3 regions of the Paraburkholderia phenazinium genome follow, and region 2 is predicted to be linked to each of the others. Evidence: predicted binding sites of a transcription regulator. Region 2 holds the regulator's gene; each other region holds the start of a gene.
What was found. Region 2 encodes LexA, which represses DNA repair genes until DNA is damaged. Its sites were predicted from a motif close to ACTGTATNNNNATACAGT; they were not measured.

Region 1 (2,266 bases), 1.4 Mb from region 2:
ATGCCGGCTTCGCGCGCCTCGAGCACCTGTTCGACCACGTAACGCGCCTGATCGGCCTCGTCCGCCACGCTGACGAGGTGCGGGCGCTGGGCGGATGCCTTGTCCGTCCACAGATTTTTGGTGAAGCGCTCGCTGGCGAGCTCGATCACCGCGTTCGACGCCGCCAGAATCGGCTGCGTCGAGCGGTAGTTACGCTCGAGCGTGACCTGTCTCGCGGGCGGATCGAAGTGGCCCGGAAAATCGAGGATGTTGCGCACCGTCGCGCCGCGAAACGAGTAGATCGATTGGGCGTCGTCGCCCACCACGGTCAGGCCGCGGCCGTCGGGCTTCAACGCGAGGAGGATAGACGCCTGCAGGCGATTGGTGTCCTGATACTCGTCTACCAGCACGTGATCGAAGCGGCCCGCAAGGTCAGCGGCGATCGCCGGTTGCTCGGCCATCAGGGACCAGTAGAGCAGCAGATCGTCGTAGTCAAGCACGCTCTGTTTCTGCTTGGCTTCCACATAAGTGGCAAACAGCAGCCGCAGATCCGCCTCCCACTCGCGGCACCACGGAAACGCGTCGTTCAGCACATCCGCCAACGCCGCGCCGGTGTTGACAACGCGCGAGTAGATCGCGAGGCAGGTGCCCTTCGATGGAAAACGCCGTTCCTTCGCCGAGAGCCCGAGCTCGTGCCGCACGAGGTTCATCAGGTCGGCGGAATCCTCGCGATCGTTGATTGTGAAGGTGGGCGCGAGGCCGATCAGTTCGGCATATTCGCGCAGCAGACGGGCGCCGATGCCGTGAAACGTGCCCGACCACGTCAGACCCTGTGCTACCGCGGCCCGCGCGCCCAGCGCCTGCCCGGCGATGCGCGTCACCCGCCGGGTCATTTCGACCGCGGCCCGGCGTGAAAACGTCAGCAGGAGGATTCGACGGGGATCGACACCCTTGACGACCAGATTGGCGACCCGGTGCGCCAATGTATTGGTCTTGCCCGACCCCGCGCCTGCAATGACCAGCAAGGCGCCGGTCGGCTGCGTGACGTTGCCGGTGTCGTATTCGACGGCTTCGCGCTGCGCGTCATTGAGCCTCGCCAGCCAGGCGGCAGTATCGGACGGCGCGGGTTCGGCAACGGAGAGCACGGTGTCTGGGCGGCAGATAGAGGGTTACAGGGCATGGGCCGCAAAACAGCGCGGCGCCGCATACTGTATATCCATACAACCGGCTCCGACAAGCACCCTTTTTTTCCTCAACCACCGAGACGACGCCCCGCACCCCTACTCCTTCTTCGCGTCCTTTTCCTTCGCATCGGCCGCGGCCTTATCGGCGTCAGACTGCGCCTCCGTCTTCGACTTGTCGGCCTTCGCCTGAGCGACATCGGACTTCTTGTCGGCCTTCGCCTGTTCCTTGGCAGCCTTTTTGTCGGCGTGCGTGGGCGTTGCGGTCGAGTCGTTAGTTTGCGCGAACGCAACCGGCGACACGCAGCCGGCAATCAGCGCCGCAACAATCCAGTTCATGGGCTTATTCATGCAATACCTCCCTCAGGATCACGGACAGGCCATGGACAACCCGTCGATAAAATTGAACGGGCCGGCCGCGGCAAGCCGCGCCGGCCCGTCGGAGCGGCTCACCGCCCCCTTGCTACATGCTTAGTGCTTGACGTCGGAAGCATCATCCTGGTTCGGCGTCTGGCCTTGCATGCTCATCTTCATATCGTTGTTGGCCGTCTGCTTGTCGGCCTTCTTGTTAATCTTGGCGTCACGGACTTGCTGCTTGTACTGCGACTTGGCCGCGGCCTGCTGCTGCTTCAACTCTGCCTTCGACGCCTTCTTCGACGCGCTGTACTGAGCATTGGCCTGCGCATCCGCGTCGCGCTTTTGCACCAGCGGATCGGTCGAGCCCGATGCCGTCAGACGCTGCGGCGCCGGGGTCGGCGGCTGGACGCCTTGCGCGGCCGGAGCCGCTGTATCGGCGCCGGGCGCCGCCATTTGCTGGCCCGCACCGCCGGCATCCGGTTGCGCGTTGGTCTGCGCGAACGCACCGGTAGCGGCAAAAGCAGTCAGGGCGGTACCGATCAGGAGCGAACGAATCTGGGTCATAGCTTTACCTCTCTAAAATTGTTGTCAGGACTCGGGCGGCAAGCCCACCGAAGATGCTGGCGGCGCGTATCGTCCGGTCTGCTGCGCCCCCGCCGTCGAAGTGACGGAAGGTCACGCAGACAGCAGGTTTTTCTACAGACCTGCCCTTTGCGAGTGAAGTTCGCGAGAAACGGTCACTGTTACGC
Region 2 (2,266 bases):
CCGACGGCACCACGATCTCGAACTTGTCCGGACCAAACTCCTTGAGCGACAGAAACGCTTCGTTTTCCCAGGCAATCAGCACATCGCCGATACCGCGCTGCACGAAGCTCGTCGTCGCCCCACGCGCGCCCGAATCGAGCACGCCCGCGTTCTTGTACAGCTTCGTGACGAATTCCTTGGCCTTCTGATCATTGCCGCCCGGTTGATGCTCGGCATACGCCCACGCCGCCAGATAGTTCCAGCGTGCGCCGCCCGAGGTTTTCGGGTTCGGCGTGACGATCGACACGCCCGGCTTCACCAGGTCGTCCCAATCCTTGATGTGTTTGGGGTTGCCCTTGCGCACCAGAAATACGATCGTCGAGGTGTACGGCGCGGCGTTGTCCGGCAGACGCTTCTGCCAGTTCTTGTCGACGATGCCCTTGCTGGCAAGCGCATCGATGTCATAAGCGAGCGCGAGCGTCACGACGTCCGCCTGCAGCCCGTCAAGAACCGAGCGCGCCTGCGCACCTGAGCCGCCATGCGACTGCTTGAAGGTGATCGTGTCGCCGGTCTGGGCTTTCCACTGTTTGCCGAACGCCTCGTTGATCTGCTGGTACAACTCGCGCGTTGGGTCGTACGACACATTCAGCAGCGTCGTGTCCGCCGCCTGCGTCTGTCCGGCCAGCCCAAGTGCCGCTGCGGCGCCAAGCGCCAGCACCGTGATGAGCTTCCTGGTCCTGCGTGCGAGCCCCGTGCCCTGATCGATCATCCAGCTTCTCCGCGTGGTGGTCAGGCGAGGCAACGTGCCCCTTCCTGTCTGTTGTGTTTGGTGTTTGAGGTCTTGCGCGCGTCTTGCCTGCGTCGACTCGAGGCCCAGTCTATCGAAGGGCTTTCATCATTAAAAATAATGTTTCTTCATTTTTTAATACTCAAAAGTGGTAATGACAGCCAGACGCGGCGTTGCGGCACGAAAACCGGTGTTAGGACGCCGTCTGACGGCGTTCCACTGACACCCAGGGTCGAGAACTTAAAGTAAAGCTTGAATTGCGCCGGATACTGTATAAAAATACAGTCACCTGTCTATCCATACAGTGACCCCATGACCAAACTCACCGCACGACAGCAAGAAGTTTTCGACCTGATCCGCCGGGCCATCGAACGCACCGGTTTTCCGCCCACCCGCGCGGAGATCGCCGCCGAGCTGGGCTTCAGCTCGGCTAACTCGGCGGAAGAGCACTTGCGCGCGCTTGCTCGCAAGGGAGTCATCGAGCTCGCCGCGGGCGCGTCGCGCGGCATCCGGCTACTGCTGGCCAGTCAGGACGACGGGCCGCATCAGTTCACGCTGCCGCACGCCAGCATCATGCAGTTGTCGCTGCCGCTGGTTGGCCGGGTGGCCGCGGGTAGCCCGATCCTTGCGCAGGAACACGTCTCGCAGCATTACGCCTGCGACCCGGCGCTCTTTTCCAGCAAGCCGGACTACCTGCTGAAGGTGCGCGGGTTGTCCATGCGGGACGCCGGCATTTTCGACGGCGACCTGCTCGCCGTACAGAAGAAAAGCGAAGCCAAAGACGGCCAGATCATCGTCGCGCGGTTGGGCGACGACGTGACGGTCAAGCGTCTCAAGCGCCGGCCGAATGGCATCGAGCTGATCGCCGAGAACCCCGATTACGAAAATATCTTTGTTCAGGCCGGCAGTGCGGAATTCGCACTGGAAGGCATCGCAGTGGGGCTGATCCGCCCCACTGAGTTCTGAACCTTGCCTGAACAACGACTGGAGAGAATCATGGAACGCCTTGCCCGCCTGCTGCCCTTCCGTCAGTTCGGTCGCCTGCGCCATTTGCGCAATCTCGTACCGTGCGCGCCGATCGAGGCGTCCAGTGTTACTGCTTCGCTGTTCGACGACCCGCAGCCGCATGCTTCGACCTTGCCGTCGGCGCTGCCGGCCTTCGCACGGGTGTCGCTAAATTCAGGGCTCAATACGGCGGAGCCAGCCCGGCGCGCGCCGGTGCGGGTGTACCACGGGCCGTCGCGTCTGATCATGGTCGGCACGGTGGACGCCGTGTGCCGCATGATCGACCGCTGCATCGCCGAAGAAACGGCCGGCGTGCAGAATGCGATGTTCGAGTAAGCATCCGGAAGAAAGCCCAGAGGTGGGTGAACCGGCCGTCAGGCAGTTCGCGCACCCGGTAAAGATCATTACGTGAGGTTGCGCGCGGTTGGCTCAGGGATAATCGTGCATCGGTCGTATGGGGATCGTTTTCCCGCGAATGCGGTCCACGTTTGATCA
Region 3 (2,266 bases), 1.9 Mb from region 2:
TCGATCACTTCACCCTGACGCGAAATGCCTTCGCCGTACAGGATGTCGAAAATCGCTTCGCGGAACGGCGGCGCCACCTTGTTCTTGACGACCTTCACGCGCGTTTCGTTGCCGATCACTTCGTCGTTCTTCTTGATCGAGCCGATACGACGGATGTCCAGACGCACGGATGCATAGAACTTGAGCGCGTTGCCGCCCGTGGTGGTTTCCGGATTGCCGAACATCACGCCGATCTTCATACGGATCTGGTTAATGAAGATGACGAGGCAGTTCGTGCGCTTGATCGTGCCGGTGAGCTTACGCAGCGCCTGCGACATCAGACGCGCCTGCAGACCCGGCAGCGAGTCGCCCATTTCGCCTTCGATTTCGGCCTTCGGCACGAGTGCCGCGACCGAGTCGATCACGATCATGTCGATCGAACCCGAGCGCACCAGCGCGTCCGCGATTTCCAGCGCCTGTTCGCCCGTATCCGGTTGCGAGACCAGCAGATCGTTCACGTTCACGCCGAGCTTGCCCGCGTACTGGATGTCCAGCGCGTGTTCCGCGTCGATAAATGCTGCCGTGCCGCCGAGCTTCTGCATTTCAGCGACCACTTGCAGCGTCAGCGTGGTTTTACCCGACGATTCCGGCCCGTAGATTTCGACCACCCGGCCACGCGGCAAACCGCCGACGCCCAATGCGATGTCGAGCCCGAGCGATCCCGTTGAGACCACCTGGATATCTTCGACTGCCTCGCCTGCGCCGAGCCGCATGACCGACCCTTTGCCGAACTGCTTTTCGATCTGCGCGAGCGCGGCAGCCAATGCCTTGCTCTTTTCAGCAGTCAGTCCAGCCGGGCCTTTCTTGCTTTCTTCCATGAATCGTCCTTTGCTATGATGAACGGCGTCTGAGGCAGGTGTGCGGCCCATTCATCACAGACAGCACACTAAACGCAGACACTGTATAAAAAAACAGTAGTTTTGGCAAGCACGATTCGCACATCGATGCATTTATGTGTGGTCAAACTGCACCAAACTACCCACAAAATCTTTGGAGACCGCTGTGCGCCGGGATTTCTACGGTGCCGGCAAGGCTAGGCTGGCGCATCATGCGAATTCTCATTGCCGAAGATGACAGCATACTCGCGGACGGTCTGATTCGATCACTCCGCCAATCGGCATACGCCGTTGATCATGTGAAGAACGGCGTCGAGGCGGATACCGCCTTGTCGATGCAAACTTTCGACCTCCTGATACTCGATCTGGGCCTGCCACGCATGTCCGGACTCGAGGTGCTGCGCCGTCTGCGGGCACGCAATTCGAACCTGCCGGTGCTGATTTTGACCGCCGCCGACAGCGTCGACGAACGCGTCAAAGGCCTCGATCTCGGCGCCGACGACTACATGGCCAAGCCGTTCGCGCTCAATGAACTCGAGGCCCGCGTGCGCGCGCTGACCCGCCGCGGCGCGGGCGGCGGCCCGACGGTGGTAAGGCACGGTTCGCTGTCATTCGACCAGGTCGGGCGTATCGCCTATATCAACGAGCAGATCATCGAGCTGTCGGCACGCGAACTGGGCCTGCTCGAAGTGCTGCTGCAGCGGATCGGCCGGCTGGTATCGAAGGAGCAACTGGTCGATCATCTGTGCGAATGGGGCGAAGAGGTCAGCAATAACGCGATCGAAGTCTACGTGCACCGGCTGCGCAAAAAAATAGAGCCAAGCGGCGTGCGCATCCTCACCGTGCGCGGCCTTGGCTACTGCCTGGAGAAGGCCACCGCGGCAGTGGGGACAACAGGAACTCCCGAATCCAATACGCCCTCCTCACCCGCATCCGCCCAGATGCCCGCGAGCCACCCCTTCAAATAGAGAGCGCTCATGTCCGCACGCGCAGAGCGCGCCGCGGCGCCAGCGGTGGACCTCGACGACGAGGCGCGCGACGCCCGCTACGCGAACCCGTTCGCGCCACCCGACGAAACCGAAGCCGCCGCCGGGGCACGCCCGCGCTCGCTGTTCGGCGAGATCCTCGACTGGATGCTGGCGCCGCTGCTGCTGTTGTGGCCGATGAGCATTGCGGTCACTTACCTGGTCGCCAAATCGATCGCCAACGGCCCGTTCGACCGCGCGCTCGAAACCGATGCGTACGTGCTGGCCCGCCAGATCCATCCGGTGAACGGCGTGGCGGAGCTGTCCCTGCCCGCTGCGACGCGCGACTTCTTGAGCGCGGATAACGTCGATAAGGTCTTCTATCAGGTGCTGGGCACGCGCGGCGAGCTGGTGAGCGGCGATCGT

Region 1: a site for LexA is predicted at 1,187-1,204, ahead of BUS06_RS08130 (ATP-dependent helicase). Genes of this name have one in related genera too.
Region 3: a site for LexA is predicted at 938-955, ahead of recA (recombinase RecA). Genes of this name have one in related genera too.

The regions. Positions count from the first base shown of each region.
Region 1 is NZ_FSRM01000001.1:1,741,609-1,743,874, reverse strand. Features, by position in the region: gene BUS06_RS08130 (ATP-dependent helicase) at 1-1,124, opposite strand, end outside; gene BUS06_RS08125 (hypothetical protein) at 1,260-1,511, opposite strand; gene BUS06_RS08120 (hypothetical protein) at 1,632-2,081, opposite strand.
Region 2 is NZ_FSRM01000001.1:3,177,070-3,179,335, forward strand. Features, by position in the region: gene BUS06_RS14350 (sulfate ABC transporter substrate-binding protein) at 1-748, opposite strand, end outside; gene lexA (transcriptional repressor LexA) at 1,079-1,732, shown strand; gene BUS06_RS14360 (hypothetical protein) at 1,763-2,107, shown strand.
Region 3 is NZ_FSRM01000001.1:1,270,858-1,273,123, reverse strand. Features, by position in the region: gene recA (recombinase RecA) at 1-857, opposite strand, end outside; gene BUS06_RS05975 (response regulator transcription factor) at 1,088-1,843, shown strand; gene BUS06_RS05970 (sensor histidine kinase) at 1,853-2,266, shown strand, end outside.